DNA from 3 places in the Cytobacillus sp. ABV4_503 genome. Region 1 is predicted to be linked to each of the others. Evidence: riboswitches for the same ligand, from Rfam matches in the RefSeq annotation. Region 1 holds a riboswitch; each other region holds the start of a gene.
What was found. Region 1 has a riboswitch for cyclic di-AMP ahead of ACXAD1_RS01805 (cation:dicarboxylate symporter family transporter). Riboswitches for the same ligand answer to the same signal wherever they lie in the genome.
Positions count from the first base shown of each region.

Region 1 (17,273 bases):
TCCTTTGTTTAAAAAGAAAAAGCTGCTATATTAGCAGCTAATTTTGCATAAGCACCCATTAGTTCAATACCTTTATCAATTCAATTTCATCTCTGATTGGAATACCATCATTTCCAATTAAGGGTATCTCGGGTTTTACCTTCCTTGCTTTCTCAACCGCATTTAGAATAATTTGGGACAGGATAAATCCTCGTTTCTGATAAAATTTTAATGCTAATAAATTATCGTTTGTTGTTATAAGTTTAACGATTTTACAATTTTTCTTGATAGCAAGATTTTCTACTTCTTGAACTAACGATGTACCTATCCCCTTCCCTTCTTCCATACTATCTAAGGATATAATTTCGCATTCATTATCTATAATTAGGTAAGTAATTAAGCCAAAGATTTTGTCTTCTTCATTTATAACAGCAAAACCATCCAGTGCACTGCAATCATGAATCCCACTGGATGTAACCATTTCCGGGCTTCCCCAATGCAGTTTAAAAAATTCTATTATTTTATTTTTTGGTAAATCCTCAACTGCGTAAGTTTTCATTCAGCCACCTCAAATGTTATAAACTCTTCTTCCTCGTCTTTGTAATGAATAAGCCACCTGCCTGCCAAGGTTTCACCTTAATTCTCCTATGCAGAGTCTACCTTTTATCTTTAAGAATTGAATATACATAGGTATCGTGTGCTTCTCCATTTTGCTGCATATAATCTCTTAGAACACCCTCTTTTTGAAACCCGGCTTTAGTCAGCAGTTTATTAGATGCCTTATTATCCATAAATACAACTGCCCCAATACGAGTAAGTTCCAGCTCCTTAAATCCATATTGAATAACTTTCGATACAGCTTCGAAAGTATAGCCTTTTCTCCAATGTTCAGGATGTATCTCATATCCTATTTCTGCCCGCCTATGTTTGAGAGACAATGCATTGAAGCCAACAGTCCCTATTATTCCTTTCTTCCCTTTAAGTTCAATTCCCCAGCGCATTCCTTTTTTCTCCCTGCAGCTATTTGCAAAAAAGTCAATAAATGCTTCAGCTTGTTCCATCTTTTCTAATGTTTCCTGCCCATAGTAACGAGTCACATTGTCATTTGAAAAACAAGCAAATATACCCTCAGCATCTTCTTTCAAGATTTCTCTCAGCTTCAATCTTTTAGTCTCTAAAGTCGGTATCACCGTTTTCTCCCCTTACCTTCTATAGCTATACACTATCTTGATAATATCTGAAGAATATTTCCATCAGGATCTGAAATAAAAATGGCATGGAAACCCGTCTCTCTATTGGCAATTACCTTGAAATGTTCTGTCTGCAGCAGTCGATAATAGTAAAATATCTTTAACGGCTGCTGGTTTTTAATGGCTAATGAAAATTCTTTTAATAAATTGTCATTGAATGGCTGTTTTCCAGTAACTAGTGAAGTACTTTTCTTCAATGAAGTTCTTGCCCGGTGAAGGGCTGTTTTAATGGATTCATTACTGACTCTCAGCATTGCGGCGATTTCTTCAGAGGTATATTGGAACACATCTTTTAACGTTATTAGCATTGCCTGACGGAGTGGAAGTGTACAATATAAGATTTCTACTAAACTGTCCCACTCCGTAAAATCCCAGCTTTTCGCGAATAATTCATGAGGGTCCGTCAGAATTTCACTTTTCTTGCGCTTTTCATCAATATAAATATTTCTGGCAATGGTGTACAAATAAGTTATGTTCATCACCCGGTCTGGCTCTTTTTCTCTTATTCTGATCCATTTAATCATTGTCTCCTGGGTTAGATCCTCGGCCAGCCATTCTGAGGATGTTAAGGATAAACAATATTTATATAGCCTCAGAGAAATTTCCTCAACAGTTAAAGATTCAGTAATCATTTTTCCTCCAAAAAAAATATTTTCATTATTTGTAACTTTTCTTTTATTATAATCGTTTGTATAGGAACAAAAAATAAGGAGTGTGATCTTGCATGTTTAAGGTCGGCAGTATTTTTATTCCGGTTACGGATTTGGAAAGGTCAAAAAAATGGTATGAAGTAAACCTTGGTCTAACGAAAGTAGATGAGTGGCAGGAAAACGGGGCTGATCATGGTGTGGGCTATGTTTTTAAGACTGACACCACAGGTCTTGCTTTAATCAAGGTAGAAAAGCCTCAGCCAACAGAATTTACTGTCAAAGGGAAAAATAAAAACGTCTATTATAATTTCGAAGTAGATGACATCCAGCTAGCTTACGATCGGTTGAAACAAAATGGAGTGGAAACAACAGACATTCATGATTATGGGATGATGAAAGGGTTTGATTTCTTTGACCTTGATGGGAATGCCTTCAGTGCAGTAAGTGAAGAACTGAATTCGCCGTACCATAAAGACAATTTGTAAACGTAAATAGTGGAAGCAGCCAACGATGTGCTTCCACTAACCTGGCTTTTAGCCTGCGAGGATACTCCCTGCTCCATTAACCTTGAATTCTTATCCCCTCAGCTTTACATCGCAATTAATAAAAAAGGAATTCCCAAATCCCCCTTTAGCAAACAACAAATCTAATGTTACACTAGAATTAATGGAATAATTTAGAAATGGGGTTAAGGTGATGGGGGAAGTTATATTAGAGATTAGTGATTTGAGAAAGAAATATGGTCCGAAGTCCGTGCTGAATGGTGTATCTTTTCAGGTAAAAAGCGGGGAAATCATCGGGTATATCGGCCCGAACGGCGCTGGAAAAAGCACCACTGTCAAAATCATGCTTGGCATTGAAGATGACTATTCAGGACAGGTCAAAATCTTTGGCCAGGATATTTCGGATGGAAATATCGATTATAAAAGAAAAATCGGATACGTGCCGGAAATCGCTGAAGTATACGATATTTTGACCGGCCAGGAATATTTGACCTTTGTTGGCGAATTGTATGGTCTCGATTCGGACCTCGCCAGTGATAAGGCAAAAAGCCTGATGGAACTATTCGGCATAGGGGAAGTCTACCATTCCCGGATCGCTTCTTATTCAAAAGGAATGCGCCAAAAGCTTCTCATTATCTCGAGCTTACTGCATAATCCGGAACTTCTGTTCTTTGATGAGCCCATCAATGGCCTGGATGCAAATAGTGTCATGATATTCAAAGAAATCATGGCACAGCTTGCTGAACAGGGAAAAACGATCTTTTATTCTTCTCACATTATGGATGTGGTCGAAAAAATAAGCAGCCGCATTATTCTCCTGCATGCAGGCAGAATTGCTGCTGATGGCACCTTTGAAGAGTTAAGGCAGCAAAATACGGAAGGTTCACTTGAACAGATTTTCAACCAGCTTACGGGATTCAGTGAACATAAGGAACTTGGTGCCAGATTTGTTTCGATCGTAAGGGAGATGTAGGGATGCAGGACTATCGCACTCTTAAACTATTGGATCGTTTTGAGCGGATTTTCAACAGCTTTGGCGTAGATTACAAGATAATGAGAAGACTCCTGCAAGTAAAGTTAACGATGGATGGACGGCGTGTGCCCACCATTTTCTCGCAGAATGCAAAAAAAGACAACAAAGAAAAGAACAATCAGTACATAAAATCTTTATGGATTTACGTATTGTTTGGGCTGTTTTTGATTCCATTTGTGCTAATGGGAGACAATTATCTTTTCCAGATGAGCCTATTTTATGGGATTTTCACCTTTTTCGTTATGACCTCCATGATTTCTGATTTCTCTTCGGTTTTACTGGATATCCGGGACCGCAACATCCTGTTTCCAAAGCCGGTCGACCGAAAAACGATCAGCACGGCAAAAATGGTTCATGTTACGATTTATCTTTCTTTCCTTACCATTGCGCTTACGGGAATCCCTTTGATAGTGGGACTTATCAAAAATGGGCTCTTATTTTTCCTGATTGCTGCCGTAAACATCATCCTGATTGATTTATTGGTTGTTGGTTTAACCGCACTGATCTATTTATCGATATTGCGATTTTTTGACGGGGAAAAATTAAAAGATCTCATCAACTATGTCCAAATTGGGCTGTCCCTTATGATCATGGTTGGCTATCAATTGCTTATTCGCTCTTTTGAGTTAATTGACTTAACGGTTTCGCTTCAGCCAAAGTGGTGGCAGATATTCATCTTTCCAATGTGGTTTGGGGCAAATATCGAAATGATAATGAAGGGCACATTCCAGCCGTTTTATCTCATCTTTTCAGCATTAGGACTCATTGTTCCGATCCTGTCCATCTGGATTTATATGAAATTTACCAGCACCTTCGAGCAAAACCTGCAAAAGCTTGCTTATCATGGAAAAGCCAAAGAAACGAAACGGAGTAAAGCGGGACAATTCCTTCTCAGCACCATTTGCCGCTCACCTGAAGAATGAGCCGTTTTCCGATTTGCCGGCAGCATGATGAGGAATGAGCGGGACTTTAAGCTGAAGGCCTATCCGTCTCTGGGTTTTTCCATCGTAATTCCGTTTATTTTTATCATGAATACTCTTCGTGAAGATTTTGCACAGCTATCTGACAGCAAGTCCTATTTAACGATTTATTTTAGCTTGATCATCATTCCGACCATCATGATTCTTCTAAAGTATTCAGGGAAATATAAGGGTGCCTTTATTTACCGGGTTGCTCCACTCAAACAGCTAAAGCCGGTGTTCAGCGGTACCATCAAGGCATTTATCTTTAAGTTATATTTGCCAGTTTACTTGCTTCTAAGTGCACTATTCCTTTTCCTGTTCGGGGCAAAAATTCTGCCTGATCTTGTCGCTGTATTTATCAGTGCCTGTCTATATGCGGTCATTTGTTTTATGGTTCTAAAGAAAACCCTGCCCTTTTCGGAGTCTTTTGATGAGTACAATCAAAACGGCAATAGTGCCATTATATTTGGATTGATGCTGATTGTAGCCTTATTTGCCGGCCTTCATTTCGCCAGCACTCTATTGCCGTATGGAATCTATCTGTATTTGGTGCTTGCGATTATTTGCCTGGGCATTTTTTGGAAGCTGGCTTTCAATATTACTTGGGAACAGATTGTAAAATAACCTGCAGGACGTTTTTCAAAGGATGGTCATTTTGATATCGGCTAGCCGCTTAGCGTCTTTTAGCTGCCACTTTTGGCAGCTCTTTTTTTGCCTCTTACTGTCACCTGATGTTTTATGCGAATTCCGGCTCTCCTGCAATAAAAATAGACATCCCGCAAAGGGAATGCCTTCTAATTTAATCTTCTGGCTGGGATCGTTTGTGTTTTTCCTGGTAACTCCGGCAGCCATTACAACTGGTGACTATTTAACTTATTTAAGACCTTTAAACCCATACTCTTCAAAAATACTCATTGAATTTTCATTTTGAAGATAATCATAGAATAACTTGGATTCCTCTGGATGTCGTGTATCCTTAACCACACCTAAAGGATAAATAATGGCATCATGAGTGTTTTCATCTGCCGTGTCCACAATGTTAACTTTTTCAGATATTAATGCATCCGTTTTATAAACAATTCCAGCATCCACATTATTTGTCTCTACATATGTAAGTACTTGCCGAACATCTTTGGCATACACCACTTTTTCTTCTATGCTTTTCCAAATACCCATATTTTCTAAAGACTGCTTCGCATATTTCCCTGCAGGAACAGACTCTGGAGTGCCGATAGACAATCTATCTGCTTCAGTAAGGTCATTAAATGATTTAATTCCCTTTGCTGATTCTTTCGGCACCACCAGAACAAGTTCATTTCCAACTATATCAATTCCATTCTTTTCTTCAATAAGTCCGTCCCGTACTAATTTATCAAATTTATCCTCTGCAGCTGAAAAGAAAAGATCAGCAGGGGCTCCCTGAGAAATTTGCTGCTGAAGAGAGCCAGATGCTCCAAAATTAAAGTTTACTAGCATATTCGGATGCTCTTTTTCGAAGCTTGCTTCAATATCTGTCAAGGCATCCTGCAGGCTTGCTGCTGCCGAAATAGTCAATTCCACTTTTTCTCCAGTTTCTTCCTGCTTCTCCTTTCCTGTATTTTTAGACTGGTCACTGTTTGAACAACCAGCCAATAATAAAAAAAGTACTATTAACGAAAATAACAGGTATTGCTTTTTCATTATGAATCTCCCTTTCTAATTAGTTATATCTGATTATAACTGCTATTGCTCTGGTTATCAGCGGCCAGGCCATTGTGTCAGATCTCCGGGCAAGAACATATGGCCCCATCTGAAGGCTTTACATCAAAAATAGAAAGCTGCCATAAGGCAGCTGATTTAAAACAGAAAAAATTACTCATTTTTATATTTTCACTGTACCCCGTGCTTTATATCAAAAATCCCTAATGTTCCACAAATTAAAACACCTAATCCCAATATACCGGTAAGAATCCAATTCTTATATCAGCTGTTGATTAAACTAAATAAACAACGTGACGCAATTAATAATGCTCCATATTTTGCTCGCCATTTTTCCAATTTTAAATGGTTTTCATTACTCAAAATAGTTCCACTCCATTTCAGACCTTTCAATACGTATTTAAGCATCAAGGGGTATTAAAAACACCCTCAGATGTTAAAAATCAGTTAGAAGTACAGTTGCTCAAGAAACCCTATAAATAGGGCTGATATTATAAAGATAGGTATTGAAATGAATATTTTATTTCGCAAACTAATAACCTCGAATTGGCTGTATAACTTACTTACAACGATAAAAAGAATGATTAGGACAGGCACACTTATACATATGGCAATTAAATCAACACGTGTAAAGGGTTTGCTGATGTATTTATCAAAGTTGATGTTAATAACAAAAAGTATGGAAAATAAAAAAAATTGATAAAAACAAAATCTACCATAAATCATGGGTGATTACCTCTATTGTGTAATTTTTAATATGGATTCATTATCTGCTTATTAAGGTAGTTCCACAAAAATAGCGTTAATCCCTTCCAGGATCAACGCCTCAATCAGTCTGAGTGCACTACTGCCCTTTTATCTTTACACTTAGATATTCCTCGAATCTAAACCCTCAGCGAGCCGCGGAAACCCCTTGCACCATAGTAGGAATCGGCTCCATTGTGATACACAAAAACAGTGTCGTAGCGGCGGTCACAAAAGATAGCCCCGCCAAGTTTTCTGATATTCTCAGGAGTTTGCACCCAGCTGGAGGTTTTCTTATCTACATGTTCAAGCTCCTGAAGCTCCCGGTATTGCTCTTCTGTTAAAAGCTCAATGCCCATGGCAGCTGCCAAATCCATAGCGCTGTTTTCCGGCTTGTGTTTTTTCCGTGCATCCAGCGCTTCACGGTCGTAACAGACACTTCTGCGGCCTTTTGGACTTTCAGCTGAACAATCATAAAATATGTATTCGCCGGTCTCTTGATCATGGCGGACAACATCCGGTTCACCTTCAGTTCCTTCCATTTCATTGAGTGACCACAATTTTTCAGGATTGGCTTCGAGCTTATCTTGTACATCAGCCCACTCCACACCTTCATGGCGATGCATGTTTTTTTCAAAACGCGCTTTCAGAGTTTCCAGCAGTTCATCACGCTGTTCTGGTGACAGCTCCATATTTCCCATTGTCAAGTTAACTCCTCCTAGTTTTTACTCCATTATAATATAATTATGACCATTAAGGGCTATTTGATAAAAGTGGAGCATCATTAACTTTACATAAACCACCTTCGGACTCATTCTCGTCGGTTTCCCGCTTTTCTGTCCGAACCTGCTCCGCCTTTCCCTCTTTATGGAATGCCACAAAAAACAAAAAAAACACTAACAAATACGTTGCCATTTGTTAGTGTTTTCCAATCTATTATGAAGCTTGCTGCTCAAATCTTTCTTCTGCTGGAGGGTTAAATTGACCTTCCCACTTTGCAATAACAATCGCCGCAAGTGAATTCCCCACCACGTTAACGGCTGTTCGGCCCATATCAAGGATACGGTCGATGCCGGCAATAAAGGCAAGGCCTTCTGCAGGCAATCCAATTGTGCTGAATGTAGCCAGCAGCACGACAAAGGATACGCCTGGCACGCCCGCCATTCCTTTTGATGTAACCATCAGTACTAACATTAATGTGATTTGCTGCCCTATGCTTAATTCTATGCCAAACATTTGTGCAATAAATAAAGAGGCAATGGCCTGATATAAAACCGATCCGTCCAGGTTAAAAGAGTAGCCTGTTGGAATTACGAATGAAGCAATATGTTTCGGGCTTCCCGCCTTCTCCATTTTGTCCATAATTCTTGGAAGCACTGTTTCAGAACTTGCAGTTGAAAAGGCCAAAATTAATTCTTCTTTAATCATCTTCAGTAATTTAAAGATGCTGAACCCGACAACTTTGGCCATAACTCCTAACACAACAAGAACAAAGAAAATCATGGATCCATATACAGTAAGCGCCAGCTTGCCCAATGGAATCAGTGAGGCAAAGCCATACTTGGAGATCGTTACACCAATTAAGGCAAATACCCCGATTGGTGCATACTTCATAAATAGGTTTGTCACATAGAACATCGCCTTGGCAGTACCTTCGAAGAATCTCAATACCGGCTTTCCCTTATCCCCAATTGCTGCAATTCCAAGGCCAAATACAACGGCAAAGAAGATGATCGCCAGCATATCGCCTTCCACCATCGCCTGTACCGGGTTTGTTGGGACTATATGCAAAAAGGTATCCGCTATCGACTTGCCCTCTTGCTCTTCATTGGTTTCAACATAGCTTGAAATATCGCTTTGCTGCAGGCTGTCCATATTCAGGCCGGCACCAGGCTGAATCACATTACCTGCAATAAGGCCAACCACAATGGCAACCATGGTCATGCCGATAAAATAAGCCAATGATTTCCCGCCAAGCTTACCAACGGACTTTATGTCTCCAACACCCGCAATGGCAACAATTATTGTTGATAGTACAATGGGAACAACAATCATTTTAATTAAGCGGATAAAAAGATCGCCAAACGGCTGAAGGACACTTTGCGCCGCTTCACTTCCATAGAAAATACCGCCAACAGCGATCCCTAAAATAAGACCGATAAAAATTTGAGTGGCTAAACTTAATTTAATTTTTTTCATCAATTACCCTACCTTCTTGTTTAGTTTTATACGTGCTGCGCAGGCAAGGGAAACAAAGATGATCCTGATAAAAAAGAAAATCGACAAAAATGCGGATTTTGTCAATTCACACTATTTCATATTCTCTTTTGTTTCCTTAAACGCTGACGAGGTTAGCTTTCGGGTTAGGACTGTGGAAACAGTAAGCCCTTCCATCGATAGGATTCACCCCAAGCGGAAACTCCGCTGTAAATATTGGGTCCCCCGTTCTTAAAATAAGATTAAGCATAGATCACTAGATCATTATATTATTTCAAGATAATTTTTGTAAATAGTTAAGTATTACCGGAAGTAAACTAAATGGTCACTTTAAAACACTAAAAAAAGCTGAAATCAATGAACTTTCAGCTCTTTCACTTTGTATAATAATCAACCTTTGTACAAGCAAAACAAAAAAGTATTTGGCTCCGCCTGCGCCAAATACAATGATAGCCACTCATGCTATCCCCGCTATATCTAAATTAGCAGCTTTGTATTAAGAATATTGAACGAGCCTGTAAACCTTTTATTAAAATTCCCCTAGATAACACTCACCTTAGCTTTATAATACTCAATCAACATGCAATAAAAAATCCATCGTTTTGCTAAATGCTTCTTGGTCTGACTTTGCATCATATCTAGAGGAATAAGGATCACTGAATCCATGTTTTCCTGTAAATTTATGTACTTCAATTTTCTTTTTTTCTAAAGCTAATAGTAACTCGTCAACATTAAAAGACTGCTCATCTTGCGGAAAGAATAGCATTACAGGACACTGTGGTGTTAACTCTAAATAATCCCTAACCCTTGAACCGTAGTATCCAACTATTCCATCCACACAATCTTCTTCACTGCAAAGCCAGGCAACAGTTGCACCTATACTAAATCCAATGATATATATTTTTTCGTATTCATCTTTAACATCTAATAATAAATCTTTAATTTTTCGGGCAGCGCTGGAGAATCCTACATGTTCCATAAAATGACGATAAGCGGCTTCCTCTTGAGTATATTCAAAAGGTCTCTCTCGCTCTGATAAATTTGGGCAAATCAAATCAAAACCCTGCTTTAATAGTAATTCGCAAAAACTCTTTATATGCTGATTAATTCCATAGATTTCGTGGATTACGAGGATTAAAGAATTTGAATTACTCTGCCTTTTCATGATTACGACCCTTTTTCTCCATATTTCTTCTCCCATTCATCGATCCATTCTTTACACTTATTCCATTCAAAAGATATTCTATATTTAATGATTTATTCCTTCATCATCTAAACACCCTTTAAATCAAAAAAGCCGCCTATTTGGCAGCCAGACTTGAAGCAATTCACCATTATGAAATTATACACAAGCTTCATATTCCGTTCTAAGGTTATTGATGATCGTCTGAACAGGCAGGATTTCGTTAATTTCATGGACTCTTGCCCCTGCAAATACGAGACCATTCTCACAGTCCCCATCCATGGAAGTTATCAAGGAATCCATTGTGCAAAAGCGATAAGAGCAGTTTTTCAGGCAATCGATGCATTTCTTTATTTTCACCTTTTTATTGTCAGATATCTGCTCTGTAAAGTTGTTCTTAATGGCACGGCCTTCCAGTCCTACGGTGGTCTGCACCATGACGATATCTTCCTGTTTGGCATGGACATACTTTTCTTTAAAGGATAATGGTGCATCACATTCGTGACTTGCGACAAATCTTGTTCCCATCTGAACACCGGAAGCACCGATATGAATGGCATGAGCGATATCTCTTCCTGTCATGATACCTCCAGCAGCAATGACAGGAATCTTAACGGCTTCCACGACTTCCTGTAAAATATCGAACAGCGGTCTTTCAGTCCCTAAATGCCCTCCCGCTTCATTGCCCTCTACCACAACAGCAGAAGCACCAAGCCGTTCTGACATTTTAGCCAGCCTTGCAGATGAAACAATCGAGATGACCGGTGTGCCAGATTCTTTGCCCCAGCTGTACATATCTCGTGATATCCCAGCACCTGAAATAATGAAATCAGCCTTTTCTTCAATCGCCGCTTTCATTTTTTCAGCAAAATCATTCATGGCAAAAAGAACATTCACCCCAATATAGCCCTCACCCTTGAGAGATGCCTTAGCCTTTCTAATATGTAATCTTAAATCTTCGATGCTGATTCCTGTTCCGGAAATAGTTCCAATCCCTCCGGCATTCGCAACAGCTGACGACAGGCCACTTAAAGAAATGCCTACGCCCATACCACCCTGCATGATTGGAAATTTAGGCTTCATATGACCAATTCTTAATTGTGGAAATCTCAAAAGAATACCCCATTTCATCGTCGAATTATTTCTTCTCCATTATTGTGCGAATGGGGTTAATTGAATAGTGATAAATATAATACCTGATACTATAATCAGGTGATAATTTAGCGATTGTCACAGAATGTTCAAGAAAGAACAAAGATGATGGTCCAATTTTTATTATCCTATGTCCGATATATCAAAATCAGCACAACTCATCTTTTTCTTCTTCAGTAATTATACTAAAAGAAATATTGAGTTTATCCCATACCCAAGCATGAAAGATTTCGTCTATTTCTTTTTCCAAGGCATTATCATCCCGACTTTCGTCAAGACCCAATTTTTCAAAAGTGAATGTCTCAGTCGCCTTAGCACCCTCATACCGGGCACTGCTAAATGAGAAAGTAACTGTTCTGCCCATGGTGTATCCCCCTTTATCAGGAAGTATTCATTTGATCAGTACTTACTCGCATGAAAATCTTTTACCTGCGTTTTTGAAATATAAAATGCAATAGGTAAGCTAAGCCTATAAAAGTTATCGTGAAGAAAAATACTTTAATTATGGAAAGCTGCTCTATTAGAGGGGTGTGCGTTGAACGATCCGATGAAAAAATAGTCCACCAGCTTGGTTCGGGAAATAGAAAAGATTCTATAACCCAGGTGCAAAAGAATAATAAGACTAGAAACCAATAGAATTTCATAAGTTCTCCCTCTTACACAGTTAATACAAAAACTTCAATTCAAAATCCTTACACCATTAGGATCCACTAATGGTTTCGTTGAGAAACCCTTTAAATCAGCTTCCCTGATTGTAACTGTCCCACCAATTACCGACTTGATTGAGCTGACAGGCTTTCCAAACAAAACAGAAAGATCATCTTCTAACCCCTTTTTCTTTGTTTCTAATCTTAATTCTTCTATTTTTATGTTATCAGTCATCGAATCTACTATATCTTTGTTTGTTTGAAGTTCTATCCTAAAAGAATAAGGGGTTGTAATAAACGTTCTTCGTTCCCCCCTATCAACAGTCCAATTCATATTATCTGCATTTAGGCATATAAGTTCTTGTTCCTTTTCAGATACCAAAAAGCCTATATGGTCAAATATAATCTTCTTCCCATATCCAAAAGTGATATTTATGCTCCCTTTTCTTGCTTCAATTATACGAAAATGAATATTCTTCTTCCGGAAACCATCCCATACTAAGGGAGGATCAAATTTCTGGAAGTCCCCCTGGTATTTTCCGATACGCTGATATATCCTAAAGCCATTATTCACGTAAAACTTTTCTGTTTCTTCCACATGCGGAGTCCAAAAATGATAATGAAAAAGCACTGAAATCACCTCTTTATAAAGCGCATTACCTACATATTCAATATAAAATCAATATCTCCTTTAAAGCGCATTACCTACATATTCAATATAAAATCAATATCTCCTTTAAGGCGTTTTTACGTATGCTGATACCGTTGACCATTGCCCGATAACTTAATAAAATGAAAACATCCCAAATTGGAGGTTTTTGTTTGTTGAACTTATGTTTAGAGCTGGAGGAGTAACACTTTCTACATGGCTGCCTGCATGAGAAAGTGCCATTTATATCGAACTTTATAAATCACTTAAAGAACAGGAGACTATAAATGGATATTTTAATTCGGCAAGAACTCCCTGCAGATTATCATTCCACCGAAGAAATGATTAAGGAAGCTTTTTTAAATGAAGAATACAGCGACAAGACAGAACATCTCCTTGTTAAAAGAATCAGAAATTCGGACGCATTCATTCCGGAGCTTTCTTTAGTAGCGTTAACTCAGGCTAAGGAGGTTGTGGGTCATATACTTCTATCAAAAATTACAATAGCTGATTGTGAGAAGGCTGCAGATTCTCTGGCACTTGCCCCCGTTTCTGTTGCTCCCGGTTATCAGGGAAAAGGCATCGGCAGTCAATTAATTCGAGCTGCACTTAACAAGGCTAAAGCGTCCGGATATCAATCTATAATCGTTCTGGGCCATAAGGATTACTATCCAAAGTTCGGCTTTAAGCCAGCCAGCCTTTGGAATATCCATGCCCCGTTTGAAGTACCTGACGAAGTGTTCATGGCTCTGGAATTGACAGAGAATGCTCTTAAAAATGCTACAGGGGTAGTCCATTATTCAAAAGCTTTTTCAGAATAAGAGGGCTGGATGAAAAAAAGAGCTGACGATCGACAAGCTTGATCTTCAGCTCTTGTACCTATTTTGATAAAGACATTCTATGGACTTATTCTGTAAGTTCCCAGGCAGGATTCCAAACCACTTCCCACAGGTGTCCATCTGGATCTTGGAAGTACCCAGAATATCCACCCCAAAAGGTGTCGTGAGCTTGAACCGTAATAACCGCACCCGCATTTTCAGCCTGTTCCATTACCGTATTTACCTCTTCTTTACTCCCAACATTATGCCCAATCGTAAATTCAGTTGGGCTTTTTCCTGTCTGGTTTATGCTTGTGTCATGAGCGATATCTTTACGGTTCCAAATTGCCAGTTTTAATCCTGATTGCAGATCAAAAAACGCAACAGCACCATGCTCGAATTCTCTTCCTACTATGCCCTGTGTAGGGAGCCCAAGACCATTCTGATAGAAATGTAAGGACCTTTCCAAATCATCTACACCTAAAGTGATAACTGATATCCGCGGTTTCATAAAAGACCTCCAATAAATTAAAACTTTCACCTGAACTGTTAATTCAATTGCTATTAAGATCAAGCAGCTTCTGAAGTGTAAAATTAGAAGCATAATCATTCATCTATATCATAAATCAATTGATCAAATAACTCCCCATCCACATAAAGCAAAATGGCCCATTCCCCCTTTTTAGGAAATTTAACAGACGATGGTGTATGTGCATCTGCCCCGTTGTTTGGACCATAAGCACGAATGGTCCATCCCATTCCATTTAATACTTTATGGACAGTTTGCGATTCTTTATGAAAACCAACTATCGTCAGATCTGCATCTTCTACTCCCCAAAGATGCCACATCCACTTTTGGCCGTTTAAACTTGGCATGTCAGCGCCAATTACACCGGACTTGTTTTCATTTCCGATAATGCCCCTGTCACCGAACTCCACAGCTTTTCTCTCCCAATCAATATTGTCAAAATCGCTTACTTGAACAAAATCTGGTATGTCCTTTGGCAAAGTAATAGCGGCGTCTTTTGCTTTTTCAGCCACACTGACAACAACATCCCCATAGGCTTTGCCATCCAGATACACTTCATACTTCCACAGGCCCTCATAAGGAAGTGTGAATGTAGTCGTGAACCTCTGCAAGCTTGGGTATCCAGGAGAAGGTTCTGTTACTTCTTGATGAGGCAAAACTTGTATTCTTTCACCTGTTTCTTTATGAAGGGCAGAAATAGAAATTTCTTTTCCTTTATAAGTGTCAAAAGGCTCTGCGAAACTAAAAATATTGCCATAAGGTGTTCCAGCCTTCAGATTAGGATCGGGTAGTATGCTAAATTTTATATTTTGATTCACCTTATATTCATGCCGTATTTTCCATTCATTATTCGTGCCGCCATTTATCTTTTCTGGATTTTGCCTGACCAAAATTTCAGTTGAAACGATGAATGCCAGGAGACAGATGGCAAAAGTGGAAATAGCGAATATAACGAATTTATTGGGTCTGTTTGGCTTCACTCTTCTATCTGTATGGACCGCTTTTCTAATATTCATTTTTTGAAATTCCGTAAAGTGGTCACCTTTGTGAGTCGTCGAGTCCATCGCCCTCCGCAGCTGCTTAAGCTTGCTCTCCATTATATCCCCACCTCTCCATCATATTTTTCAGTTTCAGCCTGCCTCTGCTCAGTCTGGTTTTGATCGTATTGTGGTTCACGCCTAATATTCCTTGGATCTCTTCAATCGAACATTCTTCATAGTAATAAAGCGTAACGGCTTCCCGGTACTTCACAGGCAATGACAATACACACAAGGAAAGAAATTCTTTCTCGCTGCGCTTTAGCAGATCCTTTTCCGGCGACAATTCTTTTGAAGAAAATAGAGTAAACAGGCTTGAATTCATTACTACTTTTCGAAACGCGTAACTCTTCAAGACATCCTTTGATTTATTAATAGCCAACCGATAAATCCATGATTTAAAGGAGATCACTTCACCGAGTTTGTCATAATTTTTGTAGCACGCTATAAATACATCCTGAACAATATCTTCCGCCAGCTTCCAGTCCTTCACATAGTTATAAGCCAGCTTTGTGAGCCGTTCACCATACTCATCCATAATAAACTCCAGCCAAGCATCACGATCTTCAAATGGGCCTTCATCCCTGACCTTTCTCACACACTCCCCACCCCATTTTCACTTTAATGCTAAGACGAATGAGTTAGATATAGGTTTCATTTTTCTATAAATTTTTTAGAATAAAGGCACTTACCCTTTTGCGGATAAGTTCCGGTTCCGCTTCTGTCTGTTTTTCATAAAAGATCTGATCAACAAAATCAGCATCAAAAAGAAAGGTTCGCCATAATATTATCAGGATTTTCTTTAGCAGTTTTGTTCAAAAAAAAGCCGCCTGGATTGGCAGCCTGCGTATGTTATTCATTTTTCTTTATTGAAAACAAATAAGCAATTGCAATGAGAACTGCAATGATAGAAGTGATTACAGAATATCGAAAAATAGTAAATAAGAACTCAGGATAAGGTGTTATAACACTTGAAGTCATACCACCGGCATCAGTTGTGCTTTCTATCCGCTTCATAAAGGCCACCAATAAGAAAAAGGAGACAATAAATGAATATATCCCTGTTTTCACTATGAATTTCTCCATAAATTCACCCCTAAACTTTCAATGACTTACTTTTTCACCTACAGGTACCTGGAGCAACGAACAATTAGTTCATAAAATTACTGAAATCCTCCTGTGTCTTTATTATCTCCCATCATATAATTTGAACTTTCTCCTGGTTTTGCGTTAGGATTTGTTGGGACGGGAGGGTTATTATTGTTTTTCTTGCGTCTCCAATCAATAAATAAAGCAAATAGTATAATTCCAACAATAAAAATCAATAGCCACCACATAGGTTCAATCCCCCTGGTAAAAAGGCTTTATTGATAAAACCATTCCGATAGTTAGATGCTTCAACTCCACACATCCTTTTACTTAAATATACGGTTGAAACTTTAAATAGTTTCAATTTTTACTTTATTCCGCCTTTTGTGCTGAAGGTTTCATATTCAGTGAAAAAATTAACAAACCTATGTAACAAGCCCACTTCGACTCCCTCTGAAAAAAACTTGATCCACAATTGATGTTTATGTGAACAACACCTTACCAAGGATGGTTCAACAATGAGGAATTATCTATTAAGCAACTATATTATTTTCTCCGCCAATACATATCTGTCCCCTTAAAAGAGTTACACATTCCCCTATCAGTTCTACAGTGTCCTCTACCACTCTTAATTTTATTTCACCCCCACGCTCTGAATCCTGATAAGCGGTAAAATCTGCTTTGTTAAGAAGCTTACTCCAATAAGAGGCTAATGCACAGTGTGCTGAACCAGTAACAAAGTCTTCTTTAATTCCAATCTTGGGAGCGAAGTATCTTGAAACAAAATCATACTTCCCCAATCCCCGGCTGGTAATTATGATTCCCGGGCCATTTAGCTCCTTTATTAATTCATAATCTGGTTCGACATTATGAATATATTTTCATTCTCAAATTCAATAATATACCGATCCTCTGCCCAGGCAGCAGCTTTGATAGGGAAATTAAAAACCTGTTGAAGTTTAACACTTACATCGATTGGACAGGATTCTTTTATCTTCAATCTCATCATAATCTGATGCCCTGACAATTCAGTTTTAAGAATGCCTGATTTAGTATGAAAATTGATTGCTGTTTCCCTTACAATACCCTCACTCCACAAAACATGGGCAGCCCCCAATGTTCCATGTCCGCAT
Region 1 is NZ_JBSWTH010000001.1:327,417-344,689, reverse strand. Features, by position in the region: gene ACXAD1_RS01845 (GNAT family N-acetyltransferase) at 59-538, opposite strand; gene ACXAD1_RS01840 (GNAT family N-acetyltransferase) at 636-1,169, opposite strand; gene ACXAD1_RS01835 (RNA polymerase sigma factor) at 1,202-1,861, opposite strand; gene ACXAD1_RS01830 (VOC family protein) at 1,954-2,364, shown strand; gene ACXAD1_RS01825 (ABC transporter ATP-binding protein) at 2,576-3,355, shown strand; partial or broken gene ACXAD1_RS01820 (hypothetical protein) at 3,358-5,001, shown strand; gene modA (molybdate ABC transporter substrate-binding protein) at 5,251-6,057, opposite strand; gene ACXAD1_RS01810 (DUF4256 domain-containing protein) at 6,960-7,520, opposite strand; gene ACXAD1_RS01805 (cation:dicarboxylate symporter family transporter) at 7,756-9,018, opposite strand; cyclic di-AMP (ydaO/yuaA leader) riboswitch at 9,145-9,295, opposite strand; gene ACXAD1_RS01800 (dienelactone hydrolase family protein) at 9,608-10,204, opposite strand; gene ACXAD1_RS01795 (NAD(P)H-dependent flavin oxidoreductase) at 10,379-11,350, opposite strand; gene ACXAD1_RS01790 (hypothetical protein) at 11,520-11,735, opposite strand; gene ACXAD1_RS01785 (hypothetical protein) at 12,050-12,649, opposite strand; gene ACXAD1_RS01780 (GNAT family N-acetyltransferase) at 12,955-13,488, shown strand; gene ACXAD1_RS01775 (VOC family protein) at 13,574-13,996, opposite strand; gene ACXAD1_RS01770 (hypothetical protein) at 14,092-15,111, opposite strand; gene ACXAD1_RS01765 (sigma-70 family RNA polymerase sigma factor) at 15,095-15,649, opposite strand; gene ACXAD1_RS01760 (hypothetical protein) at 15,904-16,137, opposite strand; gene ACXAD1_RS01755 (hypothetical protein) at 16,215-16,388, opposite strand; gene ACXAD1_RS01750 (PhzF family phenazine biosynthesis protein) at 16,674-16,955, opposite strand; gene ACXAD1_RS01745 (PhzF family phenazine biosynthesis protein) at 16,985-17,273, opposite strand, start outside.

Region 2 (4,119 bases), 2.6 Mb from region 1:
AATGATATGGATCCATTCTCGGCCAATTGACAAATAGCAACCGCCGTAAAAACCTTACACCCGGAGGCGATGCCAAACCTGGTTCCTGGATTATTGGAAGTTTCATTTGCTCTATCAGCATACCCCTCTGCTAATTCAAGGATCATATCTTCGTTTTCTTTAACAAGTACGACACCAGAAAAACCAGCATTATTAATTACAGAACTTAACCTTTTATCATAATTCCTAATTAACATGAGTATTCCCCTTTAAGGTATTATTCCATGACCTAAAACAATTGCGGGACAAGAATAACGGTCTCTAATATTTTCGTTAATAAGCATGATTCTTCCATTTGAAAGAAGCGCTTAATCATCCAGTATTAAATAAATATTTCTCAAAAGCAGTAATAGTCAGTGATTCATTTATCTCTCTTTTCTCAAGCTCTTTAAAACCATTCTTTAAATAAAAAGCGACAGCAGGTGTATTCTTAGAACCTGTTGTGACAATCATTTTTTCAATCATTGGCCTCAGTTCAATGAAGTTCAGCAGCTTTTGTGCAATACCCTTTCTAAAATGTTCAGGATGAACAATCAATCTATGAATATCTAAAACATTATTTTCCTCATTAAACGAAATCGCACCGCATAATGTTTCACCAATAAAATACCCAAAGAAAGTCTCTCCGGTTATTCGCAAGGCATCAGCCGTATCCTTCAAAGGCGGTAAATCTGGACATCCAATGATTTCAGCCTCAATTTTATACGCGGGAAGCTGTACACTTAGAACCTGCTCAGCAGCTTTTCGGTCTTTAATATTAATTTCCTTAATCATTATGGTCCCTCTTTTGAAATTAGTTTTAAAAATTAATTTCTCTATCAAAGATCATTTCCCTCTTTTTTGGACGAATGAAGGCATTCCAATATAAAATGATAACTAAGGGGGTGAATTGGATGAATTTAAAATATGAAGTGATAACAGAAGAAAAAATCAGCCTTTGCCGGGATTTATGCAATGGGCTGATGACTTTCCAGAAATCTAAGGCACATATAACACCTGAGCGTTTTGACAGTATGAATTTTGAAACAAGGATGATTCCATCCGCAAAATCTGCTATTCATAATTATATTGTGATTGTTAAGGACCATGAAGAAATTGTGGGCTATGTCTATTCCAATGTTTCTCCGAAGGAAGCCTACTCTAATGATTTCGCCACATTTTTTGATTTAAATTCAGTGGGGAAAGACAATGTTGGGTGCTTATCACAATTCTATATAAAAGATGGCTACAGGCAATATGGAATTGGATCAGTGCTTTTTAACATGTCGATGGAATGGTTAAGTCAATTTAAAGATGTTGAAGATTATTTTATCTATGTGTCAAATGGGAATACAGAGGCCCTTGAATTTTATACACGCAAAGGGTTTACTGTCAGTCACGATATTCTGGAAGGCTTTATTACAGTTTTGCGCAAATAGGAAAGGCCATTCCCCCAGGTTCTGACAACAGGATAAAACTTTCCCCATAATCAATAAAGCTGCTGAACCAATTGGATAAAGTCAGAAGCGAAAAATATCCAGCGGAAATCTGAGCTGGATTTTTTTCAGTCATATTTTTTCATCAGCAATTTTCCCAAAACCAATACCCATAATCTTAAAAAATAATGGTGGACATTGTCATAAATCTTGTTATAATTCTATAAGAAATTACTTTGAAAAGGGTGCTTTATGGGAAATACATGCAGATATGTTGTGAGTGCCACTGGGAAAAACGGCGAGACTTATTATACGCAATGCAAGGATAAAGAAGAGTTAAAAGAGTGGCTGGCGGAACATGAAGACAAGCTGAATAAGAAGGAACTGAAAGTGAAGGACAAAAAAAGACATCCTCTTTTAAGCTGGCTTAACTTCTAATCTTTTTGCTCAAAAATCTAATTGACCTTTTCTATTAAATTACTATTTAATTAATAGTAATCATAGATAAGAAAATCGTATGATTTACAACTTTTATGATTATTGTTAATATATTAAAAAATCATTAATAATTTTTCGCTTAATCTTAATTGAGCGGGGGAACCAACTGTACTTTTTTATAAAAGTACCTGGGGTGAATCCTTTTACAGGTAGGGTACTCTCAAGACCCGAACCCGACAGCTAACCTCGTAAGCGTGTTGAGAGGGAAACACTGCATAAATGCACAGTGGTTATTACCTCTGTGTTTTTTTGTTGCCTTTTTTAGTTAGGATTATGTTTTTTGGGGGTAATATAGGAAAGGCAAAATATTTTTTGTTTCCAGTTTACATTTTTTTACATTATTCATTGGAGGAACGTGTATGAAATTATCAACTAAAATTATTATTGCTCTAATCGCCGGGGGAATCACAGGTCTTTTGATTAACTTATTTGCACCTGGCATTTTCCCCGAGCTAGACAAGTTTTTATTTACTCCGCTTGGAAAAATCTTTTTAAATCTCATCAATATGCTGGTTGTTCCGATCGTCTTCTTTTCCATCACTCTTGGGACAGCAGGCCTCGGTGATCCTAAGAAGTTAGGAAGAATTGGGATTAAGACCATCTCCTACTTTCTGGTAACCACCAGCATTGCAATCGTCATCGGTCTTGCTTTGGCAGCTGTTTTCCAGCCAGGGAACGTTGGTGAATTTGACGTAACAAACGTAGAGTATGAATCTAAAGAGGCTCCTCCTGTTTCAGAGACATTATTAAATATTATTCCAACCAATCCGGTAAAAGCCTTCACGGAAGGCAACATGCTTCAGATTATCACTTTTTCAATTTTTGTCGGATTTGCACTAACCATGCTTGGCAATAAAACAAAAGGCATATTAAACCTTATTGAACAAGGCAATGACATGATGATGTACCTTGTTAACCTGGTGATGAGATTTGCCCCTTATGGAACGTTCGGACTTATCGTTTCTGCTGTAGGCAGTCAGGGTCTGAGTGCCATTAAAGCTATGGGACTTTATATGATCGTTGTTCTTCTTGCATTGTTTATACATGCGATTTTAACTTATGGAGGTTCTATTGCTTTACTTGCAAAGAAAAACCCGCTATGGTTCTTTAAAGGCTTTGCGCCGGCCATGGGTGTTGCTTTCAGTACATCAAGCAGTAATGCGACACTGCCGATTTCCATGAATACTGCTCAGAAAAATTTGAAGGTTCCTGAATCAATCAGCAGCTTTGTTCAGCCTCTCGGTGCAACCATCAACATGGATGGAACAGCCATCATGCAGGGTGTTGCAACTATTTTCATTGCTCAGGTATATAATGTTGATTTAACATTGACACAGCTTATTACGGTCGTCCTGACTGCCGTTCTTGCCAGTGTTGGTACAGCTGGTGTGCCAGGTGTCGGTTTGATTATGCTTGCCATGGTACTTAACTCTGTCAATCTTCCTGTTGAAGGGATTGCATTAATCATTGGTATTGACCGTCTGCTTGATATGACGCGAACGGCAGTCAACATTACAGGTGATGCTGCATGTGCAGTGATTGTAGCGGAAACAGAAGCAAAGAATGAGGCCGTTAAAGCCTAAAATATAAATAACACCGGTTATCCGGTGTTGTTTTTTTATGGAAATCTCTTCCTTCCTGCTTGCTTCTTTATTCAAATTCATTGATTTTCTATTAATTTTTAGTATAATTAGTTTCATAACCATCACGTAACAGTTTGGAGGAATCCTCATGGGGCTGAGAAGTTAAGAATAGGAGAATTGGCTGAAAAAGCAAAGGTTACTAAGAGAACGATTGATTACTATACTTCACTTGGCCTGCTAAAAGCAGAACGTTCCCCTTCAAATTATCGCTATTATGATTATTCCGCCATCGAACGGATTGCTTTTATCGAAAGATGTAAAGCGGATGGTTTATCGCTGGAGGAAATAAAGAAAAAAGTTATCAGCCGATTTTCTGAAGAGGTGGATGTTCTTGAACTAAGGCTTAAAATTCAGGATCTGGAGGAAGATGTCACAAAAGCACTTTCTCAGCTGAAGAAATCTGATCCCGAAAAATACGAATATGTCAAAAAAAACATTTCACATGAAAGCTTATCATTAATTCAGACCTTGCTTTTATTGCTCAACTGAATATCCTGCGCCCAAACAGTTTTTTGGGTTTTTGG
Region 2 is NZ_JBSWTH010000001.1:2,951,382-2,955,500, forward strand. Features, by position in the region: gene ACXAD1_RS14745 (serine hydrolase domain-containing protein) at 1-236, opposite strand, end outside; gene ACXAD1_RS14750 (GNAT family N-acetyltransferase) at 352-813, opposite strand; gene ACXAD1_RS14755 (GNAT family N-acetyltransferase) at 933-1,457, shown strand; gene ACXAD1_RS14760 (hypothetical protein) at 1,707-1,892, shown strand; cyclic di-AMP (ydaO/yuaA leader) riboswitch at 2,019-2,163, shown strand; gene ACXAD1_RS14765 (dicarboxylate/amino acid:cation symporter) at 2,312-3,535, shown strand; gene ACXAD1_RS14770 (MerR family transcriptional regulator) at 3,713-4,084, shown strand.
Region 2: linked by a shared signal. The riboswitch ahead of ACXAD1_RS14765 (dicarboxylate/amino acid:cation symporter) and the one ahead of ACXAD1_RS01805 (cation:dicarboxylate symporter family transporter) in region 1 are both predicted to bind cyclic di-AMP.

Region 3 (10,905 bases), 2.6 Mb from region 1:
TCAAGCTTTTGACAGCTGACGGCTTCAGAAATGGCAGCCGAGCCATTGATAATCAGGGATTCAGCTTTAACAGCTCCGTGGATTTTTGCTGCACCACTGATCTTTCCTTTTTCGGTTTTTACGTTTCCATGGACAGTGCCCGTACCGTTACAAAGGAATCTCTCGCATTCAATATCACTGTTTACAGTTCCCTTGCCATTTAATTCAACCTTTTCAAATGAACCTCCATTAGACGATCCAACTCCATTAATAATTAAGTTCCCTAGCGTTTTCATATTCACAGCAAATTTTCCCCCTATGCCAATTTGGATTTTAATTCCTCTGCACAATGTTCTATCGATAAAGTGGCTGCCACTTTTGTTCCTTTTTCAAGCAGGACTTGTTCCCCGTTAACCGAAACCAGGCAGCTGGACATTCCAAGTTTGCGAATAAAGCAAATAACAGCTTTTGGCTGCTGCAGGATACTTTGATGATCGTTCAATAATTGAAGGAGCATTTTCCCTTCCTCTATATGGATATCTCCCGATTCAAGCAGGATGGAAAGTATATAAAGCTTCAAAATCTCATGGTAATTGAATTCTTTAAGCTCCCCCTGAGTTTCGAGAAAGATATTCATAACCGGTTCAGAAGCTATCCCTTTAGCAATCAGACTTTCCTTTGTCATCTTCAGATGTGAAGCATTCAGAGAAAACACATCTGCCAGCTCATCCAGCGAAAGGCTATCCTTCATCTTTTGTATTTTATCGACCCGCTCCAGAATTTTCTCTTTTGGGAAAAAAGTCTCCTGCCCTGTAAAGGTTGATTTTCTGACAAACCAATCCTCCGGTATCAGGCTTTTCCTTTTCCACCGATAAAGCTGCCCATAAGAAATCCCAGTTAGATCAAGGACTTCTTTTTTTGAAATTAATTCATCGCTCAATTCCAGGACTCCTTTCTAATGTTACCATTGTAACATAACACTGTTACGTTATAATGTTGTTTTATTCATTTTTTTCTGATATTTTTCGACAAATTTATGGTTTTGTACCGTGAAATCAATCCTGGAAGCTCTTCCATCAACAAAACAATGTTCTATTGACACAAAAAGACCTGGTTCTCTATAGAACCAGGCTTCACATCATTCATATATTTTTAACAGATTATACTGCTTTCCAAGATACTGATAATTTTGCCTGCGGTACATTTCCTTTGGAGTATCTTCTCCATCTGCAACAAGGATGATGGTTTTATCCTTAAACTGATCCATCACCGCTTTCTGCAGGCGGCTGCCGATGCCCTTTTTCTGAAAATCCTCATGGACCATCAATCCATCAATTTCAGCTGTTCGTTCCTTGATAATGACATCAACAGATCCGGCAGCTTTCCCTTTATAGTATGCAATATGCTGCTGAATGCATTCATCGCTGTAATTTCTAAGATGCTGAGCTTTCTTTTTCTCTGCGAAATTTCCCCCATATACCGAATCCTGCTCATACTGGAATTCCAGATAATCATTCCATGTTTCATCCGTAACATTTTTGACTATGATTTCTTCCTTTTCCTGAACATCAGGAAAATCAGCCGGATGGATGGCAAATAACTCTAAGAAACCAACCGTATAATCCTCATCTTTCTGAAAAAAAGCCAGAAGCTCTCCAGAAAGCTCCTCGTCATCGGGAAAATAAAACCTTACATGCTTTTGGCCATATTTCTGATGAAAATCTCTTAAATATTGATGTGCCTCCTCAAACTCTTGATCAGAAGGCATTCTTTTAAAAACAACAAAGTTGCTGTCATACTGAAGGAGCATGTCAGGATTATGGTTGTGAATAAATAGTTCATTTTCCAGAACGGTGTGTCCCGGTTTATAAATATCATGAAAAGTGATCTTGTCCATCGGTATCTCCTAAAATAGCAAACACTTTAGTTTTGCAAGTATTTATATTCTTTATCTGTAATTAGCACATCATGGCAGCGCATTAAATTATTCTTTAATTCCAGAGGGGTAATGCTGTTATCATAAGCACACAGGGAAATCAGACCCTGTTCAGAAATGACCTTGTCAATTTTCTTTTCATACGCTTCCACTAACGGAATATAGTCCTTCACGTTTCCCCATTCAACCAGGCCCCATGTAAAAATCTTTGTACCGCTTTCCAAATAAGGATGTATGTTTTTGAGAAAAAAATTCAACACTGTTTCAGGATTAAAATCCCCGTTCGAATAATAAAAATCAAAGTTATTCGCGAAGTGGACTCTCTTTAATTCCTCTTTGTTTAACAGCTTTCTTATCTCTTTATCAATCTGAAGGAAATTACGGTCGTTCTCCACAAATAAAACATGGCTGCCGCTTTTGGCACCTGCAGATATATAAGAGACTGCATTTTGAAGATAGCAGTCTCTTTGATCGAATTGATAAAGGATATGGCCGCCGTTTGACCTTTTAAGATTATCCATTAAATCGATTAACCATTCATTCATTAAAATTACCCCTTATAATTCAAAGATGTTTGATTTATCTATCCACCTTCATATCATGTATTTTGGAATATCCGTTTTCTAATCTTTATCAAATATTTCATCAAGTTTATCTGCATAAAAGGTAATCGCTTTTTTATATTGCAAAACTTCTGGGTCATCAGAGGTTTCGGCCACACACTTTAGGAGCAGCTCCATGGCCTGCCTATGCTGGCCTAAATTATGGAGCGTCATGGAATAAAACACCTGGATTGCACGATTAGCCGGAAACTGGGAGATCCCTTTTTCGAACACCATCTTTGACTTTTCATATTCCCCAAGTGTCCGGTATGTGCTCCCTAGACCCAAAATAGCACCTTGCAGATCTGATTCAGGAAGCCCAAGTTCGATCGCTCTTTCATAATAAGAAACAGCCTTCGATTCCTCCCCTAAAACGTCAAAACTCCAGCCGCACTGATAATGAATAACTGGGTTTAAGGGATACTGTTCAGCCAATTTTATAAGCAGAAGGTTGGAATCTTTGTATTTTCCGAGATTGCGAAGTACAATCGCTTTTTCTAAGTCCGTGCTCATATGTACCTCCGATCAGCGCTTTCTTTCTATTATATCTAAAAATTGAAAATAATGGTTGGTAAGGCTTCAACTTTTCTGCAAAAATTGAATTATGACTCTCTGCACCGTTCTTTCACTTCAACCGCAGTGATTTCGTCAAACATGACCTTCTCAAGAAACCCATCTTCCATTTCCAGATAAATTTTTCTGCTGATGCTATCCAGCCTGTTTACCCTCCCTGTGTATTCGCAGAAAAATCCACCACGCCAAACCTTTACTTTTAGAAAAAAGGCAAATTCCATTGCATAGTGAATTTTGTTTTCATAATCCTCCAATTCATATTCATCAATAAGCGGCTTGTTTTGTGCCATTTGTTCAGTTTCCAATTTTCTTAACATCGCCCGGTGTTCCGGCATGAAATGGGCTGGCAGCCATTTTATTTTCCCTCTGTCTTTTAGCGGCATAGTAAATCCCTCCATCTTCTATTATAGAACATTTGTTCTGTATTTAAACCAGTAAAGCATAAAAAACTCAAGCTGGTTCATTTGGATAATAAAAGTACGAGTGGTAAAATAATCTTTAACTCTCTAAAAAGATTGGTGAAACAATGAAGCAGCTCCCTATAAAACACCGGTGGCTCGGTCGATTGCTTGCATCCGATCCCGGGCTTATCCGATTTCAAAAAGCTGGACGGGCCACTTTAAGTTTAATGGCTTCAGTCTTTACGACTTTGCTTATCATGCAATTGGCTGGCGCTGGTGCTAAAGCCGCTCTCACTCCGGCGATCGTGTCCGGAATGGCTGGCATGCTTGGCATCATGATTGTGATGGATGACTCTAAAAAAGGTAAGATGCTCACAACTGGCCTGCTTGGAATTTCTGCCATGGCGGGGGTATCGATTGGTTCACTATTGGCGGGAAGCACGGTCTTTGTCGATATTGCAATGGTGCTGTTAATATTCTTAAGCTTTTATTTAACCCGCTTTGGCGTACGGTATTTTTCTCTATGCATGATTGCATTCATGACACTTTATTTTTCATCTATCCTAAAGTTATCAGGCAGTCAGCTTCCATCCTTTTACTTCGGCATCTGGATAGGGGTCGCGTATGCTTTCCTGTTCAATTTCATCCTGTTTCAGGACACCGCGAAAAACCTGAAAAGAAGCATTCGCTCCTTTCATTTCCAAAGCAATTTTACGTTCAACCTGTTAATTGAGGGGATGAAAGCCAAGGAAATGACTCCCCAGCAGCGGGAGGAATTGCGGAGAAACGTGCTGAAGCTCAGGGAATACGCAGTAATGGTTTCAGAGTATGTAAATGATGAAGATGTTCAAAAATTATGGCCAGGGCTGACCTCTACTCAGCTGAGGTTATATATATTTGATGCAGGTATGCTGATTGAAACACTGACAGACTCAATTCGAAGCTTAAAAAAAGCGAATGCTCTTGAAATTGATGAGCTGAGAAAACTCCTGGTTTGGGTAACCCGTTCTCTTCGCGATGCTGAAGTTCTTGCCCAGCAATATGAAGAACAAAATCTGCGTGAAGCAGAGCTTGCTGTACAGGCCCTTCGCCTGCTTATTATTGATTTGTTCAGCCGGGAAGACAAACCTGCTGGATGGCTGTTTTTGATCAGGCGAATCGAGTCCATTGCGAACCATGTAATCGAGGGCGGCATAACCATACAGCAGGCACTTCATAAAGTGAAAGACAATGAGATTAAATCATCCGATGAGGCAGCTGAAGGCGAAAATGAAGATGAACCATCTGAAGAAGATAAGGGCATCAAGCCTTCCACTAAAAAAGCTTTTCAGGCATTGACTGCTGCAATCATTTCCATCATTGCCGGCCAGATTCTTTCGCCTGACCAGCCTTACTGGGTTCTTTTAACCGCTTTTATAGTTTTGCTCGGAACCGAATCAATCGGACGCATTTATACGAAGGGTTTTCAGCGTTCGGTTGGAACAATTATTGGAGCAGTAATAGGATTTACACTTGCAAGAGTTGTCAGCGGCCATTCCGTCCTGGAAATTGCGCTGATTTTTGCAGCAGTTTTTTTCGCCTTTTATTTGTTTGAGGTCTCCTATACGTTAATGAGCATGTTTATAACGATGCTGGTTGCTTTTATGTATGACCTTTTACTGGGTGGAATTACATTTTCCCTTATCAGTTCAAGGGTTATCGATACAATCGCCGGTGCCGGCATTGCATTCGGAGTTTCCTTATTTATTTTCCCAAAGAAAACGAAGGAAAAAGTGGCGGATACCATAAATGATTACCTTCAAGAACTGAAACCGTATGTCACTGAGTATGTGCGAAGCTTCCGGGAAGATGTGAACGTTAAGGAGCTTTCAGGCAAAGGCTTCTTATTGGATCAAAAACTTAAAACCATAAACGTTGAAGCGCAATCCTTGATAAAGAAACCCGGATCCCCGCGCCATGCTGATGTTAACAGATGGATTACATTATTTTCAGCCATCAATTACTATGCAAGACACCTTGTGGCTTCCTCCTACCGAAAAGGATTTGACTATCCCGATGAGCTGGTCGATGTTTTCATAAGGATTGAAGAAAAGCTTGAACTAAATATTGAGACATTAATGGACCTGATTAAAGACAGCGGAGACGGCATGCTTGTTTATAGTCTTGAAAATGAAAGGGAACAAATTGAACGATTGGCACCGGCAAGGCAGCAATCCCAGCGAGATTTGATTCATCATCTTTATTTCGTCTGGAGAATCAACAAAGCGATTATCGAATTGGCAGAAGACCTTGGTGCAGGGAAGGAGCAATAGTGCTCCTTCTTTTTTATGCTCTTTCAGGACCAATAATAGATTAATACATTCCCAATATACCTCAAAAATGAGCGATGCACTAAATGCATCACTCTGACTTTGTTTTTGTTATTTTGAACAGCCGTAAACCATTCAAGGTTACGCCAGAAAAAATGATATTATATAAAAAAGGACTCGGATTGCTCCGATTCCTTTTATTTCATTACTTCCTCTTTCAATTTTATCAATAATTCATCCGAATTCTCCGCTGCAATCAGTTTCCCGTCTACAAGGGCATAGGGTGATTGCCTGCATTCTTTGCATCTGCTCTGACATTCGTATTCTTTATAGTTAACACTCTTCTGGCTCAGAAATTGATTAAATGCAGCAACACTCTCTTCTTTTAAAAAAGCATCCAGATTCCGCTGACAAAATTCAATCGAAGCCGTTTTTTGCTTTGAGAATAGTTTGTTGATGAGTTTCACCTGATCAAACTTCCTTCTGATTTTTCTTTAAAAGCTCTAATGGCAGTATATATTGTTTTCCATTCCCCTTCCTGCCTATATCGGGGACTTTATAATTATATCGAATCTGCTGCCCCTCTGTCGTCTCTATTGCTTCATTTCCAACAATTTTAAATAAAGTCTCATATGCAAACCTGTTAGTATTTTATTATACATTATTAATGAGGGGAACTGAATCGATTTACCTGTTAATTCAGATGGTTCAAATGTTTAATTGCACATAAACTGATTTTCTTTTGAATGCCGCTTTAAATTCTTATAGATTCCATGGCGACTGTTTTCTTACTGCTGCTCTCATTTTTGTCTTCAAGACCTTCACAAAAAAACAGGAAGAGCATTCCACTCTATCCTGCACAGCCAGAATCTTAATTTTACTTATTACCCTCTACATTTCTTCTCATTTTCATTAAAACATCGTCAACAATTCTCAGCTCTTCTTTCGTAATACCTGATGTGACGATCGAGTGAAATTCCTCTGTGATTGGATATACATGCTCGCTGAGATTTTTGCCGTTTTCTGTTAGATAGACATTCAGAGATCTGCTGTCCTCTTTATTCATGCTTTTATTGATAAATCCTTTCTTTTCAAGACTGCTCAGCATTCTGGTAATGTTGGATTTATCTTTATCCAGCCGCCTGGCGATTTCATTTTGGCTTAATCCGTCTTCTTCCCAGAGAAGCATAAGAATAAGGTTCTGCTCAGGGGCAATATTTAAATGGGCTAATTTAGTCTTAATATAGCTTGTTAAGTTCAGGTCTGTCTGATGGATCTTAATGCTTATATAGTCATTAAATCTGGTTTTCATTTAAAATCCCCTATCCTTTTTATGGTGGCATTTTATTGAAATCTGTCGTATACACCAGATAACTTTCCTTTACTTATCCAATCATGATTTTCTCTTCTGCATATTTAAAGTTAGCTTTTTCTCTTTTTCTGGCTAGTGCGAATGCAAGAGTTAACGGTCCCACCCTGCCTGCAAACATCATGAAAGCAATTAATTGTTTTCCTAATGGACTCAGCTCTGGAGTTAATCCAAGAGACATCCCAACGGTGCCGAAAGCAGAAATAACTTCAAATAAAAGCATATTCAGCGGTGCATTTTCTGTCAAAGAAAGAAGAAATAGAACCAGTGCTATTAAACCCATAGAGTACACCGTAATCGTAAACGCCCGAAAAATTAATTCCTTCGGGATTCTTCTGCCCATCAGATTGACTTCCTCATCTTCTTTGATGAGGGCTCTGACAGCAAGCAGGATCAAAGCAAAGGTAGTTACTTTAATGCCTCCTGCCGTTCCGCCTGATCCTCCGCCAATAAACATTAGAAGCATGGTAATAAGCTGAGAGCCCATGGTCAGCTCACCCGTATTAAGCGAATTAAAGCCAGCTGTTCTAGGAACGACACCATGAAAATAAGATCCTAACAGTTTTTCCTTCATTCCCAAGTCACCAATTGTCGCAGGATTATTGAATTCCAAAAGAAATATGAAAACTGTGCCTAAAATATTTAGAATCAGTGTCATCAGCAAAACCAATTTGGTATGGAGAGAAAGTTTCCGCAAGCTTTTATTGATTTTTAAATCAAGCAGCACGATATAGCCAATCCCCCCGATGATAAACAGTGAGCTTAACGTCATAATGACAGTAATGTCACCTGCATAACCGGTAACACTGCTAAAGTCGCCCATGATATCAAACCCGGCATTATTAAAAGCTGAGACAGAATGAAAAGCCCCATAATATAAAGATTGCGGAAATCCAAAATCTTCTGCCCACCGAACAGCCAAAATGATGGCGCCAATTGCTTCAACAATCAGAGTAAAAGCCACCACGAATTTTACGAGACGGACCATCCCTTCAATTGTAAGCTGATTTAATGATTCCTGTATCATCAGCCTTCCCTTTAAGCCAATATTTTTCCCAAGCATAATGGCAATGAGAACTCCAAAGGTCATAAAACCAAGTCCGCCTATTTGTATAAGAGCCATAAGAACTACCTGGCCAAAAACAGTAAAAGTTGTTTGTGTATCCACGACGACTAAACCTGTTACACATACGGCAGAGGTCGCTTCAAATAATGCATCAATAAACGATAAATGATGTCTGTCACTAGTCGAAAAAGGGAGCATGAGCAGCAGGGTGCCAATGGCTATTAGAATTAAAAAGCCAACAGACAAAGCCTGGGCAGGATTCATCCTGATCCATGTGCTGGGCCGCTCAATTCTTCTTGTCTTTCTGGTTTCTTTGTACATGGTCCATAATCTCCTTCATTTAAATGGTAAACATCATTGAAAAAGCTTATACTCCATGCCTCTCAAATCTGCCAATTCCATTATTGTGTCCCATTACAATCAGGACATCTCCCCTTAAAATGACCTCTTCAGCTGGCGGAGTAACGATTATTTCTTTCCCGCGCTGAATCCCCACGATATTACAGCCATACTTAGCCCTTATATTCAATTCAGATAGGGATTTGCTTGAGATTTTATCTGTAGCCACAATCTCAACCATACTGTAATCTTCAGACAGCTCAATATAATCAATCATTTTTTCTGAAACAATATGGTGGGCAATCCGCTTAGCCATATCCCGCTCCGGATGGATCACACGATCGACGCCAATTTTTTCGAGCACCCTGGCATGATACTCATTATGTGCCTTTGCCCATACCTTTGGAATCCCCATTTCTTTTAATAACAGGGATGTCAAAATGCTGGACTCAATATTTTCACCAAATGAAACAAATGCATGATCAATATTTTTTATTCCTGATTGCTTTATCGCAGCTTCATCGATACCATTGATTTGAACTGCATATGTCACAAACTGTGAGTATTGATTTACTTTCTCCTGGTCGACATCAATTGCGAGCACTTCCACACCCAATTCATGAAATTCCTTTACGAGACTTCCGCCAAAGCGGCCTAAACCAAATACAGCATACTGTTTTTTCATTGAAGAAATTCCCTTCTTTTTGAAAATGAACACAAAAAAACCACTCTTAATAAAAGAATGGCTAATGGTTTCCATCAACCCTTCTCTCGATTCGGCTTACGGAGTTAGCTGTCGGATTAGGGATTGAGAGTATCCCTTCTTAGCTTTAATATGCTAAGATTCACCCCAAGATAAACCAGGTTTATCAAAATTGGTTCCCCCGCTCAAAATGATTCAGCAAAAAGGTTACTATGAAATTAATAAATATAAATTACTCCCATGTAAAACTCTTGTCAATCTTTTTTTTTACATAGCATGTAAAATAAAAAGCACTTCCCTGTACGGAAAGTGCTGCCAGAAGGTTATTCCCAAATTGCTGATGCCCACTCGGGATGATCTATAAATGGATTGCGGTTATGCTGGTAATCAGAATAGATGATTTCGTTTCTTCTCCGCTCGTTATCATCTACTGGATCTTCCTTATGCCACTCAAGCAGGACAGACATTTTGCCATGATAAGGAGCAGAGCCATTATTGACCTGATTGTTCAGCTCCAGATCCACCTCTCCGCTGTCTCCTTCATAACGGACAGCCATATAAAAAAGCATTCTCGCAACATCGCCTTTTACCGTATCCCTTGGTTCCCAGGAATCTGAATCATAGTAGTTTCCCAGTGCCTCTGAATGCTGGGTGCCTCCATCGTCAAAGTCAAGATTTCCTCTCGAGCTGTTTACGGAAGCATCTGTTGGCCGCAAATGATGCAGGTCTGTTCCCGCACCCATCGCTGTACCAAAGTCCCCATGCGATTTAGCCCAAACGTGCTCCCTGTTCCAATCATTGACGCCAGAACCATTAGTGAATTTCCCCTGAGAGCGGCCAGTATACAAAAGAATGACGTTATTGGGATTGGCAGGATCTTCATCAGTTTCGCGCAGCGCTTCCCATACATTCGAATAGGAAATTTCCGTGTGGTCATCAATGATTGTATGGAGGGCTGTTTTTAAATCCTCTCCAGTTTTTCCGTTTGCATCATCATAATATCCCCCTGGTTCCGGGCCGGGATCGGCTGTTCCATCACCAGCTTGTTCGAAGGCAGTTCCATCTTTTAGCCCTGGATGAGAAAAATAGGCGGTAAGCGTTCCGGTTACCTTAATTTTTTCTCCAATCAAAGATGGATTGGATTTTAAACCAAAAGCTGATCGGAACGAGGAAGGTATTTGAACATAAAGCATCCTGTCTGTGCTGGTCTCTGATGGACTATCTGACAGAGCCAAAGCATAGTCATTTGGAAACCCGCTGGAAATAACCGTATTTGCCGCAGTCGGCTGTCCTACCACATAGCCTTGAACAGTTTTGGAAGAGTTGTTTTGAGTACTGATTCCCTGTGAAACGGAATAAGGTGATGACCAGGACCCATCCCCGGCAGCTGCCCTGGTTATTGAATTTTGAATGGGCTGCATCACGATCAGAATGACAGTAACCAAAATAAAAGATAACAGCAGGCCTTTTTTCTTACGATTCAGCATTCATTCGCCTCCACATTTTTTTGAAAGGACTTATAAATATTCAGAAAAGTCACAATCATCTCCAAGTATAAATGAACACCTTCGGACATAGCATGAGGTATTGGTCCCAAAAATTTACTATTTTACAATACTTAACATTAA
Region 3 is NZ_JBSWTH010000001.1:2,939,086-2,949,990, forward strand. Features, by position in the region: gene ACXAD1_RS14680 (polymer-forming cytoskeletal protein) at 1-275, opposite strand, end outside; gene ACXAD1_RS14685 (YhbD family protein) at 296-919, opposite strand; gene ACXAD1_RS14690 (GNAT family N-acetyltransferase) at 1,118-1,876, opposite strand; gene ACXAD1_RS14695 (MEDS domain-containing protein) at 1,903-2,460, opposite strand; gene ACXAD1_RS14700 (tetratricopeptide repeat protein) at 2,539-3,030, opposite strand; gene ACXAD1_RS14705 (YolD-like family protein) at 3,120-3,473, opposite strand; gene ACXAD1_RS14710 (FUSC family protein) at 3,656-5,803, shown strand; gene ACXAD1_RS14715 (DUF1450 domain-containing protein) at 5,998-6,267, opposite strand; gene ACXAD1_RS14720 (MarR family winged helix-turn-helix transcriptional regulator) at 6,678-7,112, opposite strand; gene ACXAD1_RS14725 (TrkH family potassium uptake protein) at 7,186-8,556, opposite strand; gene ACXAD1_RS14730 (potassium channel family protein) at 8,603-9,259, opposite strand; cyclic di-AMP (ydaO/yuaA leader) riboswitch at 9,338-9,488, opposite strand; gene ACXAD1_RS14735 (endonuclease) at 9,601-10,764, opposite strand.
Region 3: linked by a shared signal. The riboswitch ahead of ACXAD1_RS14730 (potassium channel family protein) and the one ahead of ACXAD1_RS01805 (cation:dicarboxylate symporter family transporter) in region 1 are both predicted to bind cyclic di-AMP.